2 regions of the Vreelandella sp. 21 genome follow, and region 2 is predicted to be linked to the other one. Evidence: predicted binding sites of a transcription regulator. Region 2 holds the regulator's gene; the other holds the start of a gene.
What was found. The regulator FNR, encoded in region 2, switches genes on or off when oxygen is low (the NO sensors DNR and NnrR bind a similar motif). The targets are predictions, from matches to a motif close to TTGATNTANATCAA.

Region 1: paaF (2,3-dehydroadipyl-CoA hydratase PaaF) is a predicted target of FNR. The motif match lies at 10,710-10,723, and genes of this name have one in related genera.

What each region holds. Positions count from the first base shown of each region.
Region 1 is NZ_CP194673.1:3,683,903-3,698,728, forward strand. It holds gene ACN06F_RS16680 (TRAP transporter permease) at 1-1,708, opposite strand, end outside; gene ACN06F_RS16685 (TAXI family TRAP transporter solute-binding subunit) at 1,769-2,908, opposite strand; gene ACN06F_RS16690 (CaiB/BaiF CoA transferase family protein) at 2,981-4,177, opposite strand; gene ACN06F_RS16695 (acyl-CoA dehydrogenase family protein) at 4,174-5,946, opposite strand; gene ACN06F_RS16700 (LysR family transcriptional regulator) at 6,101-6,988, shown strand; gene paaX (phenylacetic acid degradation operon negative regulatory protein PaaX) at 7,143-8,069, shown strand; gene paaY (phenylacetic acid degradation protein PaaY) at 8,112-8,726, opposite strand; gene paaN (phenylacetic acid degradation protein PaaN) at 8,738-10,414, opposite strand; gene paaF (2,3-dehydroadipyl-CoA hydratase PaaF) at 10,783-11,556, shown strand; gene paaG (2-(1,2-epoxy-1,2-dihydrophenyl)acetyl-CoA isomerase PaaG) at 11,573-12,364, shown strand; gene paaH (3-hydroxyacyl-CoA dehydrogenase PaaH) at 12,366-13,901, shown strand; gene paaI (hydroxyphenylacetyl-CoA thioesterase PaaI) at 13,894-14,376, shown strand; gene pcaF (3-oxoadipyl-CoA thiolase) at 14,373-14,826, shown strand, end outside.
Region 2 is NZ_CP194673.1:3,119,757-3,134,582, forward strand. It holds gene ccoG (cytochrome c oxidase accessory protein CcoG) at 1-1,275, shown strand, start outside; gene ACN06F_RS14390 (FixH family protein) at 1,283-1,807, shown strand; gene ACN06F_RS14395 (heavy metal translocating P-type ATPase) at 1,804-4,281, shown strand; gene ccoS (cbb3-type cytochrome oxidase assembly protein CcoS) at 4,278-4,499, shown strand; gene ACN06F_RS14405 (sulfite exporter TauE/SafE family protein) at 4,496-5,191, shown strand; gene hemN (oxygen-independent coproporphyrinogen III oxidase) at 5,320-6,747, shown strand; gene fnr (fumarate/nitrate reduction transcriptional regulator Fnr) at 6,806-7,558, shown strand; gene ttcA (tRNA 2-thiocytidine(32) synthetase TtcA) at 7,545-8,510, opposite strand; gene ACN06F_RS14425 (DNA polymerase III subunit epsilon) at 8,577-9,227, opposite strand; gene ACN06F_RS14430 (putative nucleotidyltransferase substrate binding domain-containing protein) at 9,233-11,050, opposite strand; gene ACN06F_RS14435 (DUF4212 domain-containing protein) at 11,646-11,906, shown strand; gene ACN06F_RS14440 (sodium:solute symporter family protein) at 11,913-13,694, shown strand; gene ACN06F_RS14445 (hypothetical protein) at 13,801-14,331, shown strand; gene ACN06F_RS14450 (hybrid sensor histidine kinase/response regulator) at 14,427-14,826, shown strand, end outside.

The DNA.
Region 1 (14,826 bases), 560 kb from region 2:
CGACAAAGGCGGTGATGGACGACAAGACAATGCGCAACAGGTCACCTTGCAGGATCAGAGAAGGGTTGAGAACAAACAGGAAAGGCAGCACAAACAGGATCCCGCCCAGACGTACAGCATGTAGACTGGTTTTCGTATTGTTGGCACCGGCCACACCCGCCGCGGTAATCGCCGCTAATGCTACCGGTGGTGTGATATATGACAGCATGCCCCAGTAAAGGATAAATAAGTGGCTACCCAGCGGGTTAAGCCCTGCCGAGACCAGCGCAGGTGCCAGCAGAATAGAGAGGAAAATGTAGCAAGCGCTGACCGTCATCCCCATGCCGAGTACAAAGCTTGTGATCGCTCCCGCCGCCAGCATGAGAGGAATACTACCGTCAGCATAAAGCAGCAGCTCGCGCGAAAACGAGCCCGCCACCCCGGTATAGGAAAGGCCGCCAACCACCAACCCGATGCCCGCCAATACTGCCACCAGATTGCCCACGCTTTTCGCAAGCTGGAATAAGAAGTCCAGTCCTTTTTGCACATTGAGCCGTTGGTGGCGACGCACCATTGAAATACCCAGTAAGACCAGCGTCGCGTAGTACGGCGCGTAGCTTTCCAGGCGCATCACCAGCAGCATGTAAATCAGCAGAGCCAGGCTAAACAGGTAAGGCCAGCCGGACTTGAGGGTTTGCCAGGCGCTCGGGATTTCTTCTTCGCGCATGCCTTTCAGGCCATTACGAGCAGCGTAGTTATCTACCTGTAGAAGAAGCGCCATATAAAACAGAATGGCGGGGAGCAGTGCGGCAACCATCACCTCGGAATAACTGACACCCAGAAAGGAGGCCATAATAAACGCCACCGCCCCCATAACTGGGGGCATTAACGTGCCGCCGGTGGAAGAGCAAGCTTCGACCGCCGCTGCATATTCGCTCGAATACCCACTACGTTTCATCGCTGGGATAGTGATGGCGCCAGTAGTCAGAATATTGGACACCGCACTGCCCGAAAGGCTACCCATAAAAGCGCTGGAAACCACCGCCACCTTGGCAGGCCCACCTCGGCTTTTGCCCATCAACGCGGTCGCAAAGTTCATGAAAAACTCGCCCCCCCCCGTAATGGTCAACGCGATTCCGAACACCACAAAGCCGATGATTAGATTGGCTACCACCTGCATAGGCACACCGACTATGCTTTCTACGCCCATTACATGGGAGCGAATGGTTTCTCCCAGGGTAAAAGGGTTACTCCATAGAAAACCCGGCATATTTCCTGCGTAAATGGGGTACAGGCCAAAAACCAGCGCCACCGTAAAAATCGCCCATCCACCGCAGCGTCTCACCCCTTCCAGCACCAGTAATATCATGACACTGGCAATGGCTGTCGCCTCGGTGGGTGCAAAGAACTCCCAGCCTTCCTGCATCATGCGCAGACCGTTCATTCCCAGATAAATGGCACACCCTAATGCGGTGACTGCCAGCCCCCAGTCATACCAGGGCAGGCGCTGGCTATCAGCGGCACGCGCCGGATAACACAATAGCGCCGAGGCAAGAAAAATACCGATCAGGTAGTAAAGAAAAGCATTCCCCAGTGGAGCAAAGCCAAACAGGGCGAGCGAGAACGTCTGGTTGATGGCCATCAGCAGCCCAGCCAACCCCAGAAGCATAACGATTCCGCGAGAAACCTTGTTGAGACGTAATGTATTGTTGTCACTGTTATTCGTCATGGCCGTTACCTATAAGCACCATTGCAGCCGGAGCCAGTGCTGGCTCCGGCCTCTGAGCAATTAAAGTTCGTCAAGCGTGGCCTGACGACGCTCTTCCCAGCGTGCTTTGAAGGCGTCGTCATCAAGGTCGCCAGCCTCTTCCAGCGTGCTTTCCCACGCTGCTTGCAAGGCTTCAAGACGCGAAATGCGCGCTTCATTCCAGGCATTCATTTCATCGCTCCACAGGCCCTGCTCCTGCATATAGCGCACGGCCCCAGCGTGGAATGGGATATCAATCGGCGGGACACCAGAGTCTTTAATCGACCAGCGGTGAATGGCAGACGTTGCCTCCTTGTAGAGGTCGTAAGATTCATCCAACGACTTGATGTAGGCATACACCTCGTCTTCATCCTTATCGGCCATGGCGACAATGATGGGGTAGCGATAGGCCAGCATGTTAGCGGGATTATCGTCAGACAGGCCGGCACCAATGGTCTCGGTGAAAGGCTGGAAAACAGGAGCAACCTGGTTCATCCGCTCCCAGCCTTCTTCATCATCGGCGGGGATATCCACCCAGCTCAGCCCACGCGGTGATTCCTCCAGCTCGTAAAGTTGGCTGGCCGTGGTCGTGGTGCATACCGCATCAGCCTGGTCCTGCACCAGTGAGCTCATGGCGGCACCGTGAGCAGGGAACATCACCGCTTCAACGTCATCGCGCGTAAGCCCCGCGAAGGCTAAGATGGCATCGCACTTCACGCTCACAGAAGGGTTGCCCGCGGTATACGCAACGCGTTTGCCGCGCAGGTCTGCAAGGCTGTGGATTTCCGCATCAGCGGCCGTTGGAATACCAAAGGTAGAAGGCCTGCCAGCGACAGCACGCAAGTTCTGGGGCCCCCAGCGGAGCTCGGCAAAATCAAAGGTGCCTTCTGATGCAAAGAATGACTCGGTCGCCAGGAAGGCATAATCGGCACGCCCTGAAACAAGCGGCTGCAAACGACCAATCGCGGAGCCGGCAGGCTGAATACGGATACGCGTGTCATAGGCGCGCCCAAAGGCATCTGCAATGGCTGATGCTTCCGAGTGGCCCTGGGAGCCGACATCATAAGCCGTCCATGTCATGGTATCGGGCAGATTCTGAGCAGTCGCTACGCCTCCCAGCGTGAATAGGGAGAATGAAAAAGAAGCGGCAATAATGCTGGCGTTCAATAGAGTACGTTTCATGATGAAGTCTCACTTATTGTTGACGTTGTTAGTGATGTCTTATGGGCCAAAGAGGGTTACTCTCGGCCTTGATCAGGTGTTTTTTTCGGTGGGCGTAATACCCTTTTCTTTCAGTTGCGCAACACGTTCAGACGAGGCGCCCATGTCCTTGAGAATATCCTCCGTGTGCTGCGAAAAGGTGGGAGGTGGGCGCTCATAATGACAAGGCGTGCGGCTTAACTTGATCGGCGAGCCGGTGCCTTTGTAGGCGCCAATTTCAACAACCATTTTTCGATGGGCTGTATGGGGATGAGCGAGTACCTGGGAGGTTTCCAGCACAGGGCCACAGGGCACACCGCTTTGAATCAGGCGTTCCGCTAGCATCAGGCCATCCTGATGTTTCATGGCGTCTTCCAGCGCCTCACGTAACGCCTCACGATTGACCAGACGTGTACCGTTATCGATAAAGCGCGAATCCGGGATAAGCTCGGTGCAGCCCAATTCGGCGCACAGCTTAGCAAACTGACCGTTGTTGCCCACCGTTAAGAACAGTGGCTGCGTCGCGGTCTTATACACCTCGTAGGGGGCAATATTTGGATGCGCATTGCCGGTACGCTGTGGGGCTGGACCACCATAAAACACGTTCGGGAAATGCGGGTGCATCAACGACAGTCCCGAGTCAAATAGTGCCGCTTCGACAAACTGGCCTTGACCACTACGCGTCCGCTCATGCAGTGCCAGGGTAATGCCTATCACCGCATTCAACCCCGTCACGATATCCACAATCGGCAAGCCCACTCGCAGGGGATCCCCGCCCTGCTCACCATTAACGCTCATCAGCCCGGCCATGGCCTGAATCACTGCATCGTAACCAGGCAGACCACCCATCGGACCATCGGCCCCAAAACCGCTGATTCGACAATGAATCAACTGCGGAAAGCGTGCACTCAGGACATCATATCCCAGCCCCCACTTTTCCAATGTGCCCGGTTTGAAGTTCTCAACCAGCACATCCGCGCTTTCAAGCAATTCCAGCAATAAGGCGCGACCTTCATCCTGGCGCAGATCAAGCGCCATCCCCCTCTTGCCACGATTAAGGCCATGAAAATAGGAAGAGGCGTCGCCTTGAAATGGCGGCCCCCAGCCGCGTGTTTCATCACCTTGCGGCGGCTCAATCTTGATCACATCCGCCCCATGATCCGCCAGTACCTGAGTGCAATATGGGCCACCCAGTACCCGGCTTAGATCAAGAATACGAATACCACTCAAAGAAGCAGCGGGGGTACTCATGATGCCACCTCTGGCACTTGCTCAGCGGCAGGTTCAGGGAGATTCAGAGTAGCTATCAACTGCGCGACACGGGATGCCACCATAGGCCGCTCTGCCAGCAGCTCAGCAAAATGTTCTGCGGGCACATCATCAATGACAGTCGGGTCCTGTGGTAACAGCTTGTAGCGCAGCACCAGCGCTGCCAGAGCGGCGCGGCGCTGATTATCACGTTGCTGCTGTGCTTCCCAGGCAAGAAAAACCGCCGAGGTGGCGTGATAAAGCGTACTGGCAATGCGTCGCACTTCGTGCTCGTTATTAGCATTTTCCGCTACTTGCTCCGCCGCCAGAACAGCCTTATCCAGCACTTGTTTGAGTAAGCAGCGTGCTCGTTCGGCCAGGGCGGAAGCATCGATCAGGCGATGCAGATAATCACTCAAAACAGGCAAGGTGCCTTCACGACGAATCGCACGAAACACGTCCAACGCGACAATATTACTGGTGCCTTCCCAAATCGACCCCAAATGGGCGTCGCGCACTACCCGAGCATCCGACCACTCTTCGATATAGCCACACCCACCGCGCACTTCCATACCATCAGTCGTAACCTTACGGGCATCCCGAGTGGTACGAAACTTGATCAGTGGCGTCAAAATGCGCAACAGTTTTGCGGCTTCTTGATCGCCTTTGTCTGCTCGTCGCAAACATTCGGCCGTATGGAATACCATGCTGCGCCCCTGCTCGGCGGTTAGCATCATCTTGAGCAATTGGCGCTGCATCAACGGCAGCTCAATCAAGTGGCGACCAAACGCATAACGATTACGTGCGATATACAGGCTTTCGCTCATCGCGCGGCGCATCAGGCCAGCAGAGCGCACGCCGTTGGAAAGTCGCGACATATTGATCATGTCGGTCATGTGCTTAAAGCCCTTACCCTCTTCCCCCACCACATAGGCTTCTGCACCTTCCAGGGCAATCTCGCCACTGGCCATGGAGCGGGTACCCATTTTGTCCTTAAGACGCAGGATGCGGTAGTTGTTCAAACGGCCATCAGGCAAACGACGTGGCAGTAAAAATAGCGTCAACCCGCGCGTACCGCCCTGCCCACCTTCCGGGCGCGCCAGCACCATAGCTAGGTCGGCATCCGGGTTAGAACAGAACCATTTGTCACCATAAAGACGCCACACGCCGTTCTCGTAACGGGCTTCCGTGGTAATCGCACCAACGTCTGACCCAGCATCCTGCTCGGTCATGAACATGGCCCCTTGAAAATGCTGCGCTTCATCCTGGGAGGTCAGATGATCAATAAACTGGGCAATTAACGCTTCAGAACCAAACTTGCGTAACGTGCGTGTTAGCGAGTCGCTCATACTCAGCGGGCAGCACAATCCAAATTCAGCCTGTACAAACAAGAAGGTCAGACCGTATTTAACCGCCGGCGGCATCGGCTCTGGCCAGTCCAGCACGCCGCCACGGTGCGACATCGCCGCCAGGCCAAAATGTGAGTAAGCGTAGTGCTCCAGCCGCTGGTAGGCAGGGTGTTTTTCGATATGCTGTGCATCAGCTCCGTTGCGGGTACGCAGATGAAGGATCGGTGGGTTTTTATCCGCAGCCAGCGCTAATGTTTCAAGCTCATCTCCCACCAGCTTGCCCAGCTCATCGAAAGAAGGCGCGGTATGCTGGCGCAAGTCAGGATCTAGGTAAACATCTAACAGACTGGATAGCTCTGGGTCACTGGAAAAGGCATTGTGCCCACGGTTATCTGGAATATTGCGGTGAATAGCGTTCAACATACCGATTCTCCTTGTTATAGTTTCGATAGCGTCTTTCGCATACTAGTAACCATTCACACTGGGCATCCAATACCGTTTAAGGATCTATCGATACTATTTACTGTATCGTTGAGGTCGTTTGTCATAACTCTGCTCATAACGATGGAAGCTTCAGATGGCACTCACCTTTCGACAATTGCGCTATTTTCTGGTGCTGGCCGAAGAGCTGCATTTCGGTAGGGCCGCTGAAAAACTACATATCTCGCAGCCGCCGCTAAGCGCGAGCCTGCGCCAGCTTGAAGACGAGCTGGGTGTAAAGCTACTTCAGCGAAGTAGTAAGAGCGTTAAGCTAACGACTGCGGGTGAGGTATTTCAGCGACAAGCAAGGCGCCTGCTTGAGGAATTGGAAGAGTCGCGCATCATGATGCAGCGTATCGCAGAGGGTGCTTCGGGTATTCTGAGAATCGGCTTTACACCCGCTATGCTATTCCGCGGTTTGCCGCTTGCATTACAGAAGCTCAAATCGGCCCACCCTGGCATTGAGGTAAAGCTGCTGGAGCGTAGTTCATCCGATCAGGTTGAGGGAATAGAGTCTGGACAACTCGATATCGGTTTTATTCATGCCATGCCACTTCCCGAGACGCTGGAAAAGCTGACACTGGCCAGTGAGCCCCTGCTTGGTTGCGTACCCAGTCACCATCCGTTAGCACAACGGCAGTCAATTCGCCTCAAAGATCTGTGCAGCGACTCATTCATCACGTTTCGCCGTGACCTTTCCCCTCACTACTACGACCGCATCATGGGCCTGTTCCACGTTGCCGATCTAACCCCAAATGTAACGCATGAGGTGTCACAATGGCTGACAGTGATCGCATTGGTCGCCAACAGCATGGGGGTCGCGCTGGTACCAAAATCGCTGATTGACACTCAGTTTTCTAACGTCAGTTTTCTGCCTCTAGCCGATGTTTCTATCACGCATGAGTCGCACTGCATTTGGCTAAAAGACAATGAAGCAGAAAACCTTGAACTGCTGATTAGCATTCTTCATGACTTCCACTCATAACCTGGACGAGCGCCTAACTGCCTTGCTGAACAGGACTAATCCTGGCAACAGCCCAGGCCAAATCACAAAAAAACGTGATACGATAATCTTCTATAAAAGCTATATTTTCTGTCGTTTTGCGACAACTTCATCGTCAAGGGAATCAACACACACCATGTCGTCAGCTACAGACTGCGTCGCTACGCTTATTGATGACTTCCAGAAGCGTCGGCCTATTCGCGCCGGCTCACTGATTATTACTGTCTATGGCGACTCTATCGTTCCGCGGGGCGGTACTGTATGGCTCGGCAGTCTATCGAAACTGGTGGAGCCCATCGGTATCAATGAGCGGCTGGTGCGCACATCGGTTTATCGGCTGACCCATGAAACCTGGCTACGTGGCGAAAAGGTCGGTCGTCGCAGCTACTACCGGCTGAGCGGCCCTGGACGACGTCGTTTTGAACAAGCTTTCAAGCGTGTCTATCACGGTGCCCAGCCCCCCTGGTCGGGCCAGTGGACATTGGCGCTGCTGGCGCAGTTGCCAGCCGACCGTCGCCAGCAGATTCGCGATGAGCTTGAATGGCTCGGTTTTGGTAGTTTCGCTCAGGGCGTGCTGGCGCATCCCACGCTGTCATGCGCGGAAACCATAGTGGCTTTGCAAGAGCTTGATGCGGCAGACGACACGATCGTAATGCAAACCCAGACCATGGAGCCCATGACCAGTAAGCCGCTGCGCCTGCAGGTCAGAGACAGCTGGAACCTCGACGAACTCGCCGAGCTTTACCAGCGTTTTCTGGTTAAGTTTCGCCCACTGTGGAATGCGCTCAACGCAGAGAACCATTTAGGGCAGGAAGAGTGCTTCATTGCTCGCACCTTGCTGATTCACGAGTATCGTAAGGTTCAGTTACGTGACCCCCTACTGCCTGACGAATTACTCCCCACGGCGTGGGAAGGTCGCTACGCCCATCAGCTCTGCCGCAACCTCTATCGATTGCTCTACGAGCGCGCAGAGCGCTGGCTGGACCGGCACCTAGAAACTGCCGAGGGCCCATTACCAGCCCCTGGCCCTAGTTTCTACCAACGCTTCGGTGGATTGGAATGAACGCCTAACGAGGCCACTGAATTAGTCGCCACATATCACCGCTCATGGCTGTGGCGACTTATCCAGCGTCTGCTGCTTAGGTTGTGTATCACCGGCTAGCAAGGTTGGCCGGTCAGCATCGAGCTCTGCCAGCGGTTCACAAGGTTCCAAGCTGTCACGGCAACGGGTCACTAAACGCTGATACTCTTGAGTACCCTGCTGCTTCCAAGCAAACTCCTCATCACTCAGCGGGCGTTTAACCTTTGCAGGAGCCCCCATCACCAGCGACTGTGGCTCACACTCGAAGCCTGCCTTGACGAATGCTGCTGCCGCAACAATAGAGCGCTCCGCTATGTGAGCACCATCCATCACTACAGCGTTCATGCCGACCATGGCATCACGCCCAACCACGCAGCCATGCAAAACCGCGCCGTGGCCGATATGGCCATCTTTCTCAACCTTAGTGACACAGCCCGGAAAGCCGTGCATGACGCAGGTATCCTGCAGGTTCGCACCCTCTTCCAGCACCAGTCGGCCGAAGTCACCGCGCATCACCGCGCCGGGGCCAACGTAACAATTGGGGCCAACAATCACATCCCCGATGAGCACTGCGGTCGGGTGGACATAAGCGGTCGGGTGCACCACTGGCGTCACCCCTTCAAGTCGATAGTAAGGCATCACGTTCTCCGTTAGTTCGGTTGGCCGTGGCGACGGCTTTGCACCACCACAAAGCGACTGGCAACAAAGGCTTGATTACATAGCGAGGCATTAGCTGCCGGATTACCGCCTGTGGCGTGAAAGTCACTGAAAGCAGCCGACTGGTTGACGAATATCCCCCCATCCAGGTTCAACGAAAGCGGCGTCGCCACTTCCATCGCCAGCTCTTCGAACTGCTCGGCCACTGCCTCATCAGTCGTATAGCCACCTAGGGTTATCGCGCCCTTTTCCCGGATCACGTCACGGGCCAGTTCAATGCTATGCGCGGTGTTCTCAGTCGCGATAACAAAGCTGATGGGGCCGAAGCGTTCCTCACCATAGGTAGCCTTCTGTGCTGCATCTACCTTGAGGATAAGCGGCGTGTGAATGCGGGCGTCAGAGTATTGGGCGTGTTTTCGTGACTCGCTATCCAGGACTATTTCGCCCAAGCCACGGCACGCATCAATCCGTGCTTGCGTGTCTACTGACTGCAGGGCACCTAACACCGTGCAGGCGCGGTCATTGTCACTCAGAAATGCCTGTACAGCTTTCGCAAGCGCTGCCGCCACGTCGTCAAAACTCAAATGGCCATCCGCTGTTTCAATACCGTTTTTGGGTACATAAATAGCCTGAGGGGTCGTGCACATCTGCCCGGAATAAAGGCTCAGCGAGAAGGCAAGATTCGCCGTGACCGCTTTAAGGTTATCCACGCTGTCGATAATGACCGTGTTGACACCGGCTTTCTCAGCAAACACCTGAGCCTGAGTGGCGTTATCTATTAGCCAATCGCCAAAGGTATTGGAGCCAGTGAAATCGATCAGCTTTACCGCAGGGTCAAGCGCCAGCGTTTTCGTCAGCGGCGCATCGACAGTGTCGGGTACCAAGCTAACCAGACAAGGGTCAAAGCCCGCTTCCTCCAGTACCTGTTGAACAACCCGTGCGGTCATCGCCACAGGCAAAATAGCGCCAGGATGCGGCTTAAGAATGACGGGGTTGCCCGTCGCCAGACTGGCAAACAAGCCAGGATAAGTATTCCAGGTGGGAAAAGTAGAGCAGGCCACCACCAACGAGATGCCACGTGGCACGATGTGAAAACGCTTATCCATGACAATGGGATCATGCTTGCCCTGGGGCTTAACCCACTGTGCGGTAGCAGGAATCTGCGCCATCGCTTGCCAAGCATAGGCCACGGCTTCAAGGCCGCGATCCTGAGCATGCGGCCCACCTGCCTGAAACGCCATCAACGGCCCCTGACCACTAGTATGCATCACCGCCTGGGCGATCTCCGGGCTCATGGCATTAAGGCGCGACAGGACTTCCAAACACACCCCCACGCGCGCTTGCACCCCAGCATCTCGCCAGTCACGCATTGCTACTTGCATGGCCACTATCAGCTCGTCGGGGCTTGGCTGGTTATAAGTAATGCCGAGTTCAAAACCATAAGGTGAGACTTCGCCACCCACGTGGTGAGTGCTGCCAACACTATTCAGCGTAAATGGTTGATTAAGCAGTGACTCAAATCTCGATGGTGCCGCTTTAACGGCATCTTCGGGGTATTTGCGCATACTTTCTGGGTAGGGCGTCCAAAAATTACGGCTAGAGATGGCGCCGACAGCCTGGTCAAGAATGTCACGGTGAAGGTCAAACATCTGCTGCGCTGATTGCGTCATGGGGCGCTCCTGCACTCACTTATTTTTTTGATACGTTATAAGAACAAAGACTATCTTTCCCGTAACAAAACATCAAACGCTTTCCCTGGCACCGCTTGCTTAAGAATTAGCCCACCACGATCAATAAACTCGATATATACGGGCTAAAGATCACTTTTCGGGCCAACTTTCCACCTTTCATACCATGGTCTAATAACTATCACTTACTCGCTATAAATACATACAAGTCATTGTTAACAAGACATAAATTATCAAAAACACCAACAAGTGACACACTAAAAACAGTCAAACAATATTGATGTGTATCAAAATAAACCTATACTCGGCAGATATTCATCCTGTGCGCCACAGGCCGAACTGAGGTAACAATGCCCACTACTCTAAAAATAACTCCGCCCCTGGAAGGCGTTTTATGCATCACGCTGAATCGCCCTGAAGCACTGAATGCGCTGAATACCCAGCTGCTTGGCGAACTCGCCGACACCCTGAACAGCGCCGATAGTGACGACAACGTTCGCGCCGTGGTGATCACCGGAAGTGCGAAAGCATTCGCCGCCGGTGCGGATATTAATGAAATGGCTGAACGTGACCTAGTCGGCATGCTGGAAGATCCTCGCCAGCACCACTGGGCCACCATTACGCGTTTCCGCAAACCAATCATTGCTGCCGTTAACGGCTACGCCTTGGGCGGTGGCTGTGAGCTAGCCATGCATGCCGACATCATTATTGCCGGTGAAAGTGCCCTGTTCGGCCAGCCTGAAATCAATCTGGGCATCATGCCCGGTGCTGGTGGTACCCAGCGTCTGCTTAGAGCGGTGGGTAAATCACTGGCTACCCAAATGGTGCTAACTGGCGAGCCAATTTCTGCTCGCCGCGCCCTTGAAGCAGGCCTGATTAGCGAGATTACCCAGCCCGAATTAACCCTTGAGCGCGCCATGGCCATTGCAACGCGCATTGCCGCCAAGGCACCGCTGGCCGTGCGCTTAGCAAGGGAGTCGTTACACAAGGCGATGGATACCGACCTAGCCACTGGCCTGCGCTTTGAACGCCATGCGTTCACCTTATTGGCGGGCACCGCCGACCGCGAAGAGGGCATTCGCGCCTTCCAAGAAAAACGACCTGCCACTTTTCAAGGGCACTGACACAAGGATATTACCCATGAGCCAAGCGCCCCTGCTGTACACCGTGGAAGATGGCGTTGCCTGTATTACGCTAAACCGCCCCGACAGCCTGAACAGCTTCAATACAGAGATGCATGCCGAGATGCGCAAGGCGCTAAAAGCCGTGCGCCAGGACTCAAGCGTTCGCGCTTTGTTATTGACCGGTAACGGCCGCGGCTTCTGCGCTGGTCAGGATCTTTCCGACCGCAGCGTTGCGCCCGGCGAACAAGCCCCCGACCTCGGCGAGTCGCTTGAAAAACGCTACAACCCTATGTTGCGCGCTCTTAAAGACATGCCGTTCCCAACCATTTGTGCGGTGAATGGTGTGGCGGCAGGAGCCGGTGCCAACATCGCCCTGGCCTGCGACATCGTATTGGCTGCTCGTTCGGCAAGCTTCATTCAGGCCTTCTGCAAGATTGGATTAATTCCCGACTCCGGCGGCACCTGGACACTGCCTAATCTGGTGGGTATGGCGCGTGCCAAGGGTCTAGCCATGCTTGGCGACAAGCTGCCCGCAGAGACTGCCGAACAGTGGGGCATGATCTGGCGCTGCGTCGATGATGAGGCGCTTCAGGAAGAAGCCATGAACATGGCTCGCCACTTGGCCACTCAACCAACGCGCGGCTTGGCGCTTATCAAACGTGCCCTGCACGCCAGCAGCGATAACAGTTTCAACGAGCAGCTCGACCTGGAACGCGACCTGCAGCGCCTTGCCGGACGCACGGAAGATTACCGCGAAGGCGTCAGCGCTTTTATCGAGAAACGTCGCCCCACCTTCAAGGGAGAGTGATATGCCAGCCCTTCCCACGTCTGCCGTTATTGGTGTGATTGGCGCAGGTGCCATGGGCGCCGGTATTGCTCAGGTTGCCGCCCAGGCTGGCCACTCGGTCATTCTGCACGACAACCAGCCGGGTGCCGCCAAAGCAGGCATCGATAACATTCGCCGTCAGCTGGAAAAGCGTGTTGCCAAGGGTAAGATGATCCAAGGGGATGTGGATAACATTATTGCTCGCCTACAGCCTGCCGATGCTATCGATGCCTTGGCCGACAGTCATTTGGTTATCGAAGCTATTGTCGAAAACCTTGAGATCAAACGTCAGGTGTTCGCCCAGCTAGAAGCTTTGTGTTCGCCGGACACCTTGCTCGCCAGCAACACTTCGTCACTGTCGATCACTTCTATTGCTGCGAATCTTGAGCGTCCTGAGCGCATGGCGGGGCTGCACTTCTTTAACCCCGCACCGATCATGAAACTAGTGGAAGTGGTGTCTGGCCTAGCCACCACCACCGAGATTGCCGACACCCTTTATGACACCGCCGTTGCCTGGGGCAAGGTCGCGGTGCACGCCAGCTCCACCCCTGGGTTCATTGTTAATCGCGTGGCACGGCCATTTTATGCTGAAGGCCTACGCCTGCTGCAGGAAGGTGCCAGCGATGCCGCCACTATCGATGCATTACTGCGTCAAGCCGGTGGGTTCCGCATGGGGCCTTTCGAGCTGATGGATCTGATCGGTCATGACGTTAACTACGCGGTGACCCGCTCGGTGTTTGACGCTTACTACGGCGATACCCGTTTCGAGCCCTCCTTAGTACAGCAAGCGTTGGTTGAAGCCGGGCGCCTGGGACGTAAGTCTGGCAAGGGCTTCTTTGACTACGCTGAAAGCGCTGCTAAGCCACAGCCTACGTTTGCCGGACCAGCAAATACGGAGCTACCCGCACTTGTCGTACAGGGCGACCCTGGCGTGATCGCTCCGCTGTTGGAACGCGCCCAGGAAGCTGGGCTCGTCGTAGTTCGTCGCGAATCACTCCAGCCAGATGGCACGCCTCGCTTATATCTGGGTGATCTAGTGCTGGCCCTTAGCGACGGGCGGTGCGCCGCTGAACGTGCGGTCAATGAAGGGCTCGACGCCCTGGTACTGTTCGACCTGTGTTTGGACTACCGCAGCGCTAGCGCCATCGCGCTTGCTGCCAGTCACACGGCATCGCCCGAGGCCCGCAAACTGGCGACGGCTTTCTTCCAACGCTTGGGGATAGACGTGGCCTGGCTAACCGACACCCCGGGGCTGGTGGTACTGCGCACCGTAGCCATGCTCGCCAATGAAGCTGCCGATGCCGTACTCCAGGGTGTCTGCAGTGCCCAGGATGGCGACCTGGCCATGCAGGCTGGCGTCAACTACCCCCGCGGCCCATTGGCCTGGGCAGACTCACTGGGTCTGCCCTTCGTTCACCGCACCCTGACGCATCTACAGCAGAGCTACGGCGAAGAGCGTTATCGCAGCTCGTTCCTGCTGCGTCGCAACGCCCTGAGCGAGGAAAGCTTTCATGAGTGATACCCAACTGACCCCACAGCAGCTGGCGGAAGCCTGTGCCGAGGCAATGTTTGCCCGTGACCATGCCAGCCAAGGGTTGGGCATGCGCATTACCCGTGTCGCCCCCGGCTTTGCAGAACTGACCATGACCGTGCGCCAGGATATGGTGCAGGGTCACGGCAACTGCCATGGCGGGTTTCTGTTTGCCCTGGCCGATTCCGCCTTTGCGTTTGCCTGCAACAGCTACGATGAGGCCACGGTAGCCTCAGGCTGCAGCATCGACTATCTCGGCCCTGGCCAGCTAGGTGACGAACTGACCGCCACCGCCGAAGAGCGCAGCCGCCGTGGGCGCACCGGCATTTATGACATCACGCTGCGCAATCAGCACGGCGATACCGTTGCCTTGTTCCGCGGGCGTTCCTACAAAATTCGCGGCAGCGTACGCCGCTTGGAAGATACTGACGCAGAAAATACTGCTGCTGGAGATAACCGATGAAAGACGCGCTGATTATTGATGCCATTCGCACCCCAATAGGTCGCTACGGCGGCGCGCTTTCGGGTATGCGTGCCGATGACCTGGGGGCCATTCCCATGCGCACCCTGAGGGAACGCAACCCAGGCGTCGACTGGTCGCTGATCGACGACATCTTTTACGGCTGCGCCAACCAGGCGGGCGAAGACAACCGCAACGTGGCGCGTATGTCTGCATTGCTTGCCGGGCTTCCGGTCGAGGTGCCCGGCACTACCATTAACCGCCTTTGTGGTTCAGGCATGGATGCGATCGGCAACGCCGCCCGTACCATCAAGACCGGCGAAGCAGGACTAATGATCGCCGGTGGGGTGGAATCAATGTCTCGCGCGCCTTTTGTGATGGGTAAGGCCGAACAAGCCTTCTCACGCCAAGCCGATATTTTCGACACCACCATCGGCTGGCGCTTTATCAATC
Region 2 (14,826 bases):
ATGCTGGGCTTTTTCCTGCTTCCATGGCTGAACTGGGGCGACCGCCCTGCTATCTGGTTTGACCTTCCAGGCCGAGAGTTTCATATTTTTGCTGCCACATTTTATCCCCAAGAGTTCGTATTACTTTCGTGGCTGCTTATTATCTGTGCCTTTGGGCTATTTTTTATTACTGTTTTTGCTGGACGCGTTTGGTGTGGCTATACCTGCCCACAAAGCGTCTGGACATTCTTATTTATTTGGCTTGAGCACCGCATAGAGGGATCTAGAAACCACCGTATTAAGCTCGACAAGCAGCCAATGAATGCTGACAAAGCGTGGCGGAAAGGAGCTAAACATTCCGCTTGGTTACTGATTTCTTTGGCTACTGGCATTACTTTTGTGGGTTACTTCACCCCCATCCGCACGCTAGTAACGGAACTGCCTACGCTAGAAGCCCATGGCTGGTCCTATTTTTGGGTTGGCTTCTTTTTAGTATTTACCTATTTAAATGCAGGCTGGCTGCGTGAGCAGGTGTGTATTTACATGTGCCCCTACGCGCGCTTCCAATCAGTCATGTTTGATCGCGACACGCTGATCGTGTCGTACGACGAAGCACGCGGCGAGCCAAGAGGTCGGCGGAAGAAGTCGCTTAGCCATACTCAGGCGAGAGAAGCCGGCTTTGGCGACTGTATAGACTGCGAGCTATGCGTTCAGGTTTGCCCAACAGGTATTGATATTCGTGATGGGCTCCAGTACGAGTGCATTACCTGTGCAGCCTGCATTGATGCCTGTGACAGCGTCATGGACAAAATGGGCTACCCCAAAGGGCTTATTCGCTACACAACGGAAAATGCGCTAGAAGGCAAGAAAAGCCACATCTTACGGCCTCGACTGCTGGGCTACTTTGCCGCGCTGATTATTATGGTCGTTGCGTTTGCCTGGGCGGTTAACGACCGCATACCACTTAGTTTCGACGCCGAGCGTGAGCGCACACAGCTGTATCAAATGACCCGAGAAGGGCAAATCAGCAATGTTTACAGCCTTACAGTGCGTAACCTTGATAACCAGCCACACACTTACCAAATCAGTGTGTTAGGCCTACCCAGCTTAACGCTAGATAGCGCGTCGATTAGCGTGCCAGCAGGCGAGTCTCGCATTCAGGTAGTCACCGTACTTGCAAACCCTCAAGATCTAAGCCAGCCCAGCCACCCCATTACTTTTGTGCTACAAGCACAACAAGATGAGCAAATCCGTCAGGAGCGTGAAGCCCGCTTCTTAGGTAACGCCAGGAGATAAATGCGTTATGTCAGACCCTACGATTACACCTTGGTACAAACAGTTCTGGCCATGGTTTTTGTTAGGCTTGCTGTTCTCCTCCATTATTGTCAGCACGACCTTTGCGGTTATGTCGATCAAAAGCTACGACGGTATGGTGGTACAAGAAGATTACTACGAGCACGGCAAAGCAATTAACATGGTATTCGCCAAGCAAGAGCAAGCGCGCGCTTTAAATTTAAGTGCCGAGTTACGCATTGATCCGCTTACCAGCGATATTGTTGTTGATCTTGCGGGTGATGCTCGCCCAGATAAGCTCTATCTAGATCTTATCTTTCCCACCGAAGACGATCGTGACCAGTCGTTTGTACTAGAGCATGTGCGCGAAGGCCGCTACATCACTCAAGGACCTGACAATCTGCGCTATCGCTGGTATCTACAGCTACAGCCAGAGCAAGGCGATGAATCAGAATGGCGCCTTATCGGAGAAGCACGCTTTCCTGACGAAAACACGATTGCACTACTACCTGGCGGGCGCTCGGAGAACGAATGACCACGACCGCCCTTAGCTGCTACCACTGCGGCAACCCGGTGCCCGAAGGGGCACCGTGGCGAATTAACATTGACGACACATCCAAACCACTATGCTGCCCAGGTTGCGAAGCCGTCGCCCACGCCATCGTTGATGGCGGGTTGGAGAGCTATTATCGCTATCGCACAGAAATGCCAGAGCGCCCTGACGAGCGCCAAGCTGCCAAAGCAGAAACCTGGTCGGTATTTGATGACCCAGGGCTGCAAGCGCAGTTTGTTCACCCAGAGGGTGACGAAGGACAAGTACGAGCCACACTAGCAATAGACGGCATCACCTGTGCAGCCTGCGCCTGGCTCATTGAACACCGTTTGAATGCACTTGATGGCGTTACTTCTAGCGCGGTCAACCTTACCCATCATCGCCTACGTGTGAGCTGGGACCCCGCCGTCATCAACCTCTCACAGCTGTTCGCTGAACTAGCGGCCATTGGCTACGATGCGCAGCCCTATGAACCTGATCAAGCCCAAACGCGCTTACAACATGAAGAACGCATGAATGTGCGACGCCTGATTGTCGCGGCTGTCGGGATGATGCAGGTCATGATGTTCTCCATTCCCATTTATGTATCGGGGCCAGGTGAGCTTAGCGAAGACTTTTACGCTCTGTTTCACTGGCTATCGTTTGCCCTAGCCACGCCCGTGGTATTTTTCTCAGCGCAGCCTTTTTTCCGTAACGCATTGCGTGATCTGAAAACCGGCGTTCTTGGCATGGATGTGCCGGTCTCGCTAGCCATTGGCGGCGCCTATTTGGCGAGCAGTTATGCAGTGCTGTTTAACGTTGGCGATGTTTATTTCGACTCGGTCGCCATGTTTACCTTCTTCTTGCTATTTGGCCGCTATGTAGAAGGTAGGGCCAGGCGGCGCAGCGGCCACAGTGGCAATGCGCTGAGCGGCGTTTTGCCGGTGTCCGCTATTCGCCTTGAAGCTGATGGCAGTGAACGCATTCTGCCTGCCAGTGAACTTAAAGAAGGCGACCGCGTGCTCATCAAGCCCGGTCATGGCGTTCCCGCTGACGGCATTATCGAAGACGGCGAATCCAGCCTTGATGAGTCGATGCTGACCGGTGAGTATTTGCCAGTGACTCGACGGGTAGGCGAAAGCGTGGTGGGTGGCAGCCAAAACATGGAAAACCCGCTCACCATAAAGGTAACCCATGCTGGCAATAGCGCCAGAGTGGCCGGTATTGTCGATTTAACCGATCGCGCCTTTGCAAGTCGCCCACGACTTGCCCAGATGGCGGCGCGTATGGCGCACCTGTTTGTATTACGACTGCTGATCGTTACCGCGTGTGTCACCGTAGCATGGTGGTTTATTGATCCATCTCGCGTGCTATGGGTACTACTCTCGGTATTAGTAGTCACTTGCCCTTGTGCACTGGCGCTGGCCACCCCCACTGCGCTGACAGCAGGGCATGGCCAATTGCGCCAGCGAGGCGTACTAATTACACGTGCTGACGCGATCGAATCACTCTCCAACGTCACCCGCGTGATCTTTGATAAGACCGGTACGCTGACCCGCGGCGAAATGCAGCTGACCCAAACGCATCCTATTGACCAACAGCATCTCGCCCACAGCGATACGACGCTCAGTGAAGAGCATGCCCAAGCCATCGCGGCGGCGCTAGAGGCACACTCTGAACACCCCATTGCCAGAGCTTTTCGCCCATTTAGAGATGCCACTCTGCAGGCACGCAACATCAAAAGTGTGACTGGGAGCGGGCTAGAAGGCACTTTAAACGGCGCAACATGGCGATTAGGCAAACCTGATTTTGCGACGACAACCACACTGCCTCCACCAGGCACAGGCCAGTGGCTTTTACTCAGTGAAAACAGCGCACCACGTGCCTGGTTCAAGCTACACGATGGCATTCGTGAAGATGCGGCTCAAACCGTTGCCGCACTTCAAGCCCGTGGATTGGAAGTAGAACTACTTTCTGGTGACACGCAAGAAGCGGTAGAGAGCTTGGCAGAACAGCTCAATATTACCACGTGGCACGCTGGCAAATCGCCTGAGGGCAAGCTGGCACGACTACGTGAGTTACAAGCCAGCGGTGAGCGTGTCGTGATGATCGGTGACGGTATCAATGATGTGCCGGTATTGGCTGGCGCTGACGTCGCCATTGCCATGAATGGCGCCACAGACCTTGCCCGAACCCGCGCCGACGCGATATTGCTCAGTCCACGCCTAATGCGTATTTTTGAGGCGATTGATATTTCCTGCGCCACACGCCGCATTATGCGCCAAAATATGCTGTGGTCGGTTTGCTACAATTTTTCGGCACTGCCTTTAGCAGCAATGGGCTTAATTCCCCCCTGGCTCGCTGCGATTGGCATGTCGCTAAGCTCCCTGATTGTGGTAGGTAACGCGCTGCGTCTCACTCGCTGGCGTACCCCGCCCGCCCCTCAGATTGCCCTATCAACACCGGTGACGGCATGACGATTTTATACTTACTGATTCCACTTTCACTCACTCTTCTGGGTCTCGCGGTGTGGGCGTTTTTCTGGGCCGTGAAGCACGACCAGTTTGACGATTTAGAAGGGCCAGCCCACCGCATCCTATTCGACGACGATGAGAATGATTTGTCTCCCGAGCAGCGTGCAGCGCGTAAAAAAAGCGGGTCCTCTTCTCAAGATAACCAAGAGCCGCCCGCATGAATCCGACGGGACTCGATTTACCGCCCCTACTAGCCGCATTTGTATTTGGCTTAATGGGCGGCGCCCATTGTATCGGCATGTGTGGCGGCATTATGAGCGCGCTGACCTTTGCCGTACCACCTAGCATGCGACACCCTGCCCGAATGGGCGGGCTGCTGATTAGCTATAACGCCGGACGCATTCTCAGCTATATGGTGGCGGGTGCTATTGTTGCTGCACTTGGCACACTTATCTCGCTTTCACCGTCTGCACGTGTTGCATTGCAGGCTTTCGCCGCATTGATGCTCATCTTAATGGCACTCTATATCGCCAACTGGTGGAAAGGACTGCTGAAAGTAGAAGCGGTGGGAAGGCACCTTTGGCGTTATATAGAGCCAGTGGGAAGACGCCTGATGCCTGTCGTCCATCTTCCTCAAGCCTTCGCCCTAGGGACACTGTGGGGCTGGCTGCCCTGTGGGCTGGTTTACTCCATGCTAGCCTGGAGCTTAGCGATTGCAGACCCACTCGATGGCGCGCTTTTAATGGGGGCTTTTGGCCTGGGTACACTCCCTGCTCTGCTGGCAACAGGACTTGCAGCACAGCAGTTAAGCCATTTAATTCGCCACCCTGCCACTCGCAGCGTCGCCGCACTGTCGATTATAAGTTTCGCCCTTTGGCAGCTATGGACGCTTATTCCTCTAACAGCGCATTAGTCAGACCCTCCTATAGTTTGATATAGCTCAACGCATTCCAAGTGACACCGACGTAGCATGCCGAGAGAACACTGAGCGACGGCGCTCAGTCACTCCTTTTGTTTACTTCTCACTTCGGAGCGCTCGCCATGCCCGTTCATGCCACTGCTGCCTTCTCACCTACCAACACTGATGTGTCTGGGGCTAATGCCTGGAATGAAACGCTGCTGCGTCGCTATGACAAAAGTGGCCCACGTTACACGTCCTACCCGACAGCTCTAGCGTTTCATGAGCAGTTTAGTGCCGATGACTTTACTCAGGCGCTAGCGCGCAGTAACGAGAGCCACCGCCCGCTATCACTGTATGTACATGTACCCTTTTGTCGAAAAATTTGCTTCTACTGCGCTTGCAATAAAATCGCAACGAAGAATACCGCCCTTGCAGAACCTTACCTTTCTCGGCTAGATCGAGAAATGGTGCTCACTGCCCGCCATTTAGACACTTCACGCCCGGTGCAACAGTTACACTGGGGTGGTGGTACGCCCACATTTCTAACCTTGGCACAGATGGGGGACCTAATTGACCGCCTAGATGCCCGTTTTGGTTTATCTAGCTCAGCCGATCGCGATTACGCTATTGAAATAGATCCTCGTGAAGCAGACGTATTTACGTTGCGCCATCTACAGTCTCTCGGCTTTAATCGACTAAGCCTTGGTGTACAGGATTTAAATCCGCAGGTACAAAAAGCCATCAACCGAGTACAACCCCGGGTACTCACCGAAACGTTGATGGAAGAAGCACACCGTCTTGGTTTTCGCTCACTCAATCTTGATTTGATTTATGGACTGCCATTTCAAACCGAAAAAAGCTTTGCCGAGACGCTAAGTCAAGTCATCGAACTAAACCCGGCACGGCTGTCCGTATTTAATTATGCGCACATGCCCACCCGCTTTGCGCCACAGCGACGCATTAACGAAACGGATCTTCCCAGCGCTGATGAAAAGCTGGCTATTTTGCATACCACCATAGAAATGCTGACTAACGCAGGCTATGTGCATATTGGCATGGATCACTTTGCACGACCTGACGATAGTCTAGCGATTGCTCAGCGCAACGGCACACTGCAACGAAACTTTCAGGGCTACTCTAGCCATGCACAGTGCGATTTAGTTGGCTTAGGCGTATCCGCTATATCACGGGTTGACGACGTTTACGCACAAAACCCGACCCAGCTTAACCAATATGAAGCAGCCTTAGATCAAGGTAAGCTGGCAACCGTTAAAGGATTAAGGTTAAATAAGGACGACCTAATACGAAGAGACGTGATTGAACGGCTAATGTGCGACATGCATATTGATCTAGCGGCAGTTGGAAAGCGTTGGCACATCGATGCTAGTGACTATTTTTCCACCGCAATTGAGCAATTGAAGACAGCTGAGCAAGACGGCTTAATCACTCGCCATCAGCAAGTTATTAGCGCCACCCCCACTGGGCGGCTGCTGATTCGTCATTTAGCGATGGCCTTTGATGCTCGCCTAACTGACCAATCTACTCAGCGCTACTCTAAGATTGTATAAGCTTCTTGAGACGTCTTGCCTCTGGGCCTATGATGGCTAACGAGAAAGGGAGAATGATATGCCACACCCCGCCAGCCAACGACGCTCACTGCTGCAAGAGGCGCGCTGCCAGACCTGTAGCCTAAGCTCGCTGTGTCTACCGCTCGCCTTAGAGCTTGAGGACATGAGCCAGTTTGATGCCATCATTCGCCGCCGCGCACCGCTCAAAAAAGGCGAGCCCCTGTTTCGCCAGGGTGATCACTTCACCAGTGTGTATGCCGTCCGCTCAGGCAGCCTGAAACAGGTGACCAGCGAAGGGAACGGCAATGATCAGCTGACAAATTTCTACCTTCCCAGCGAACTAGTAGGATTGGACGGAATTGATGAAGAGCACTACCCCGGTAGCGTCATTGCACTGGAAACCACTACGGTGTGTGAAATCCCATTTGACCGTTTGGACCTGCTTTCCGAAGAACTGCCCGAACTACGTGGCCAGCTTTATCGGAGCATGAGCAAAGAATTGCGAGATGACCGGCGCATGATGCGCTTGCTATCCCGCAAGACGGCCGATCAACGACTAGCAAGCTTTTTAGTCACCCTTTCAGACCGTTTTCGCCGCCGTGGATACTCGCCTTATAGCTTCAGACTCTCCATGTCCCGCGCCGACATCGGCAATTACTTAGGCTTGGCGGTAGAAACGGTCAGCCGTATTCTTAGCCGCTTTCAACAGCAAGAGGTGGTGGCTGTTTCAGGGCGCGAGGTTAATATTTTAAATATGCGGCGCCTCATCACGCTAGCTGAAGAGGAAGAACAGTCGGCTAGTCCACGCTAAGCGCCTGAATACGCCCTTCCATCAACGCCGCTTGTTTGGCTTCAAGGCCAGCAAAGTCAAATAAACGGCGGTCTGCTAGCTGGGAAGGCGCTACATTGGTCACTGCTTTAAACATGCTTTCTAGACGTCCTGGGTGTTTTTTATCCCACTCAGCCAACATATCTTTGACGACTTGACGCTGGAGATTGGGCTGAGAGCCACATAAGTTGCAGGGAATAATCGGGAATTCCATTAGTCGAGAAAACTCTGCAATATCAGCCTCTTTGCAGTAGGCAAGAGGGCGAATGACAATATTCTTGCCATCGTCAGATAAAAGCTTGGGAGGCATTGCTTTCAAAGTGCCACCAAAGAACATGTTAAGAAATAACGTTTCTAAAATATCTTCACGATGATGCCCTAGGGCAATTTTCGTTGCCCCAATTTCCTCGGCAAACCCATAGAGAGAGCCACGTCTTAGTCGTGAGCAGAGCGCGCAGGTCGTTTTTCCTTCTGGGGTTTTCTCTTTCACCACCGAGTAGGTGTCACGCTCTAGAATGTGGTATTCAACCCCCACTTTATCTAGGTACTGGGGCAGCACATGCTCCGGGAAGCCTGGCTGTTTTTGATCCATATTGACGGCGACCAGAGAGAAGTTAACCGGCGCGTTGCGCTGCAGGTTAAGCAGTATCTCCAGCATCGTATAGCTATCTTTGCCGCCAGACAGGCACACCATCACCTTGTCACCTTCACCAATCATTTGATAATCAATGATGGCGTTGCCAACCTCTCGCCGTAAGCGCTTTTGTAGCTTATTAAATTCACGCTTTTGTTTAGCGGCGTGATGCTCGGATGGTGTCTGTGCGCTATTAACAGCAGGACTGTCAACAGAAACAGTATCAGGCGCTGCGGGGTCAAAATAGTCAGGTTGTAGCATGGTGTAGGCACTGCCGATGGTAGAAGAAGCAGCGGGCATTCTAACAAGACTCACCACGTCCACCCAAGATAAACCCGTGGATTCATCCCATGAGGGTAGTAACGACTACCCCTGCTGGGCGATCTCGCGCTGCAAACGCAGATATAAAAGCGCGCTTGCGGTTGCATCCCCAAGCACTCCCATCCATTGAAGAGCGGGGATTTGCCAACGAGCGAGCGCTTCGGTTAGGCGGCCACTTGTCCCACACTGTGGATGTAAGCGACGCAGTTGGCGATAGTGTAGCTTTCCAACATCGACCTGGGCATTGGGCAAACCAAATCCCAACCCTGCTTTAAACAAAAGATTTAGGTGTTCCACCGAGCGCCCTAACTCCCAGCCAATTAGCGGCCGATTACCGATGAATTCAGCCAGCGCCCCAAGATGCTCAGCGTTCGGCGCCAGCACCGTATCCGTCGCATACAGCTGATGATGTCGCCGCAGCGCAGGGGCGTTGTTGTTCTGCTCTTCTGCCAGGGTAGCCACCCAGGCTCGGCTGGTCTGTACTCTCCCTGGGCTTAAGACAACAGCAGCGACGCTGACCACCGGCGCTTGGCCTGGGCTAACCTGGCAGGCAAGCGCCACCATTTCTTCCCCCATGTAGGGCTGAAACAGCCATGCGTAGGGGGAATCTGCCCAACGTCGACGGTCGCTTTCGCGCTGCATTAATGTACGCAGCGAGCCACTGAGCAGTGACATATGCCGGTCTAACAAGCGCATTCCGCTCACGAATACTCCAAATGATAACGATGGGAGAGCCGCTGCTTAAAATCTTTTACGATATGCAGCGCCTCACGCAACAGGTCACGCTCAAGGGACGAGAGTTCTTGCACCACAACACGGTTACCACGCTGCTGAGTCGACGCTTCTGCTGTCTGCAACTGCTGCTTTAAACGTAGTTCGGTAAACAGCGCCAGCGCCTCGCCCAGGTCGTCAGCAAAACGGCGATCAAGACGACCATCTTCTGCTAAAGCGTCCAGGCGATCTAAGGTGGAAGTGGCATTAATGCGTCGCTCGAGGGCCATTGTGCGCACCCCATGAACAATAGGAAAAATACCGCCTTTTTTAATATCGATCCCATGCTGAGGCTTTTTTAAGGAGCCAAATAGCGTTAGCGGTGTTGAGAAACGCAGCGCAGCACGCGCAAAGTAAGACAGCAATAGCTCATCCCGTGAGCAGCGTTCAAACAGCTCTGCACGCACGCTGTCTAGCAATTGCGGATTACCAGCCACACCATGGGCATCCAGCAAAATCGCCAGCTTCATTAGGCTGTCGCCATCTCTTGCACTCACCCATTTAGCAATGTTGTTTTTCCATTGCGACACAGTGCCAACCCATTCAGGATTAGACACCATGATATTACCTGGGCATGGTGGGTAGCCGAGCTGAATCAGCGTTTGGGTAAGCACATTCATGTCTTCGGCAAGCGAAGGCCATTGGTTGTCATCGGCTAAAATCAGGCCATTATCTTGATCTGTTTTAAGAATTTGTTCACCGCGCCCTTCGCTCCCCATCACCATTAGGCAACTTTGGGAGTGATACTGCTCAGGAATAACAAATGACCACGCTTTATTGATAATTCGGCCATTCAACGCGGCCAGTAGGTCCATGGCAAAACGTAGCTTGACCCCTTGCGCCATAAGCGCATTCACCAATTCTGGCGTGCGTTGACTGGCAGCCGCCAATGCTTCTAAGCTATTCGCCTGTTCTACCTGCAGACTAACGACATAGCTACGGCTCGAAAAATAGCTAAGGACATCCGTTAGCTCCACCACCCCTTTCAGGGCGCCCTGTTCCATAACCACTACCCGCGTTACTTTATGCCGCGTCATCAGCACGAGCGCTTCAAATAAGTATTGATGGGGGGTAACGGTCACCAACGAGAAATGGGCCACATCCTCAACGGGCGCTGTATGTTCATAGTTATTCAGCACGACACCATTGAGCAAATCGGTTTTAGTGACAATGCCAAACTCGCCCTGGGTTTTGACGAGCAAACTATCTGCATGGCTATCGTTGAGCTGACGCACCGCGCTGGCAATATCTGTCGATGCATCCATGATAAGAGGTTCACGCATACATTCGCTGACTTTAGCCAACATAAAACCGGCCATGGTCACGCCACCTTCGGCACGCTTTTCAGTCATTAATCGCGCTTTGTGAGATAGCGACTGCTTGAAGAAATTTTCGAAGTCAGGATGATGACGGCATAGTTTTATAAATAGCGCCTTCGGCATCACATAGCACAAGCACTCTTGTTCAGCCTGGAAGCGATAGCGGCTTTTACCGTTCAGAATACTAATGGCACCAAACAGGTCACCAGCTGTGTAGTGCCCAATCCGTGCACTAGACGCTGGCAGGGTAGGATCCAGCTCAGCAACTTCGCCCTTGTGAATCAAAAATACCGATTCACCCGCTTGCCCCATCTCGATAATAATTTCATCACGATCAAAATAGGCGATGTCCATACCACGACGAACGTGGTCACGCCCTTCATCATCAATTAATGTGAAGGGCAATTGGGAAAGATCAACGTCAATCATGAGTGACCCCAGTTAATCGCGATGAAGAACACAATGGCTTAAGGTTTGATTGCTTTTTAACCAGCGCCTTTATTATACCTTTTGCTATACCGCTAACGTCGCAAAGACGTTTGTTTAGCGACCAAAGTAGCGACACGAACTAGCAAACTTGACCACTTAATATACCACCTATTAAAAGTAGCAAACATTGCTTTTAAGCGATCCATAGACCATCGTCCTATCACTCAGACATGAAAGCCAAAAAAACTTCAAAAACAAGTATTTATTTTCAAAAATAAACATCACAATACGTACTGAAAGCTCATTGATACCAAAGTCTGGGATTTATTTTTTGCAATTATTGCCCACTATTAACAACGGGCTATACAGGATGTTCACGTGGCACTTGTTAAACACTTATCAAGGCACTGAAGAAAACCTTGCCAAACCATTAACCAGCAGAGCAACTTAACCAACAAGGTGATATGCGTCTAATCGCACTAAATCATCGCAGACAACTAAAAGAGCGGTTTTCTATGAAGGATTGCCCTAATGGATCACACGCTATCCTGAGTTAACTTTCCAACCCTAAAAATCACAACTGGAGAGCACCACAATGGCAGATGACAAATCCAATGCTGCTGAATACTGGAAAGCCAACGTCCGCTTAATCTTTGGATGCTTGGCCGTTTGGGCGTTCGTTTCTTATGGATGTGCCATTCTCTTTCGTCCGCTGCTAGCGGGCATTCCCGTTGGTGGGACTGACTTGGGCTTTTGGTTCGCTCAACAGGGCTCCATCCTCACCTTCATCGTACTGATCTTCTTCTATGCCTGGAGAATGAACAAACTCGATGCAAAATTCGGCCTTGGGGAGTAAGCCAGTATGAGCCAGTTTGCCATTAACCTATTGTTTGTCGGCGCGTCGTTTGCGCTCTATATCGGGATTGCGATATGGGCACGAGCCGGGTCGACCAAAGACTTCTACGTTGCCGGTGGCGGCGTTCACCCTATCACCAACGGTATGGCGACTGCCGCTGACTGGATGTCAGCTGCATCGTTTATTTCAATGGCCGGTCTGCTAGCGTCTGGCGGATACGCTAACTCCACCTTCTTGATGGGCTGGACAGGTGGTTACGTTATCCTGGCAATGCTGCTAGCGCCTTACCTGCGTAAGTTTGGCAAGTTTACAGTGCCCGACTTTATTGGTGACCGTTTCTACAGCAACACTGCGCGCTTCGTCGCGATTGTGTGTTTAATCGTTGCCTCTGTTACTTACGTTATCGGTCAAATGACCGGTGCTGGCGTTGCTTTCTCGCGCTTCTTGGAAGTGAGCAACACCTGGGGTATCTGGATCGCAGCGCTGATTGTGTTCCTGTATGCCGTTTTTGGCGGCATGAAAGGTATTACCTACACGCAGGTCGCTCAGTACGTAGTGCTTATCATCGCCTATACTATTCCGGCGGTGTTCATTGCCATGCAACTAACCGGCAACCCGATTCCGATGTTCGGTATGTTCAGTACTCATACGGAGTCTGGTATTCCGCTACTGACCAAGCTGGATGAAGTGGTCAATGCACTTGGTTTCCGCGACTATACCGCCGACGTCGATAATAAGCTGAACATGGTGCTGTTTACTCTGTCGCTAATGGTGGGTACTGCTGGTTTACCCCACGTCATTATTCGCTTTTTCACTGTGCCGAAAGTTGCTGATGCGCGCTGGTCCGCTGGTTGGGCACTTGTATTCATTGCACTGCTGTACCTCACCGCTCCTGCGGTTGGTTCCATGGCGCGTCTAAACTTGGCTACCACCGTCTATCCCGAGATGGCAGGACAAGTAGAGAATTACGAAGAAGCCGCCCGCAATCCGATTCTCTATGAAGATCGTCCTGAGTGGGTGCGCACGTGGGAAGAAACTGGGCTTATCGCCTTCAACGATCTCAACAATGACGGCCGCATCCAAATGTACAATGATGCTACCGACTATTCTGATCGTGGCTGGGAAGGTAACGAGCTGACCGTTAATAACGACATTCTCGTATTAGCAAACCCAGAAATTGCTAACCTACCGGGTTGGGTTATCGGCCTGATTGCAGCAGGCGGTATTGCTGCGGCTCTCTCAACAGCGGCTGGCCTACTATTGGCTATCTCGTCAGCCATTAGTCATGACTTGATCAAAACAATGATCAATCCGAAAATCTCTGAAAAGGGTGAAATGCTGGCAGCACGCATCTCAATGGGCGGCGCAATTCTTCTGGCTACCTACCTCGGGCTTAACCCACCCGGGTTCGCAGCACAGACGGTTGCACTTGCCTTTGGTATCGCGGGTGCCTCACTGTTCCCAGCGCTGATGATGGGCATTTTCTCCAAGCGCATGAACAGCAAAGGCGCGATTTGCGGCATGCTTGCAGGTCTGATCTGCACCCTGCTCTATATCTTCACCTATCTCGGCTGGTTCTTCGTCCCTGGCACCAACATGCTGGCTAACACGCCAGACAACTGGATCCTGGGCATTTCACCACTCTCCTTCGGTGCAATAGGCGCGATGATCAACTTTGCAACTGCGTTTGCTGTCTCTAGCGCAACGGAAGAGCCTCCGCAGGAGATTCAAGACCTGGTAGAAAGCGTTCGCTACCCGAAAGGTGCTGGTGTCGCGGTCGACCACTAAGTCATAATCGGCTCCTCCTCTTTGGCACACTGCCATTAGATTCGGAATCGATACTTCTCATCGGGCTTCCTTAGGGGAGCCCGATGTCATTTAGAAAGGATATTTTATGATTTGGCATCTTGTTGCCGCTGTATTTGCCGGGCTTGCCGCCGCAGGGATAGGCCTATTACTTAGAACGCTTAGCCGTAAACGGCTGCCTAAATGGATCGTGCCCGTTTTTGGTGGCCTGGGTATGCTTGGGTATCAGGTCTCAACCGAATACAGCTGGTTTGAACACAAGCGCTCTCAACTACCTGAAACTGCCATCGTCATTTCCAGCGATACGTCTAGCGCCGTGTGGCGACCATGGACCTTTGTGTTTCCGATGACGACTAAATTCAGCATCGTTGATAGCGACAATGTGCGCGCTCGTCACATTGACGATGAGTTAATTGCTGAATTTATTCTCTATCAATTCGAACGCCGCCATACCGATATACTGACCACTCAGCCTTATGTCTTGAACTGCGCTCACCGCGAGATAGTCCCCCTGAATACAGAGACGGGCGACGCTGAATTAAGCGAACGCCGCACGCTACGGGAAACCGCGCCTTTGCTAACAACCGTTTGCCAACTTGCCGCCGACCAGCAGACGTGATGCCCCTCCTTCGCCTAGAATAGGGTCTTTATTTAGATGATCGTTATTTGATATTAGATCGTCGCTAGGCGAAGCCTTCAACGTGGGGAGACGACATGTTTCATGGCGGTCTGCTGGTCGCGGTATCACTGCTTTACATTGCGGTGCTGTTTGGAATTGCCTGGTTCGGTGATCGCCGTGCACGGACTCACGGCGCCAGCCGCCGACGGCCAATCATTTACAGTTTGGCATTGGCCATTTACTGCACCTCGTGGACGTTTTACGGCGCGGTGGGGCAAGCAGCCACGGCTGGCTGGTCATTCGCCAGTATCTTTGTCGGCCCAATCTTAACGTTTCTGCTGTTTTGGCCTGTTCTGGCAAAAATGATTCGCGTTGCCAAACATCAAAACGTCACGTCAATCGCTGACTTTATTGCTTCCCGTTACGGCAAAACCCAATCTCTTGCGGCGTTTGCTAGCTTAGTTGCCCTCATTGGCACCCTGCCCTACATTGCTC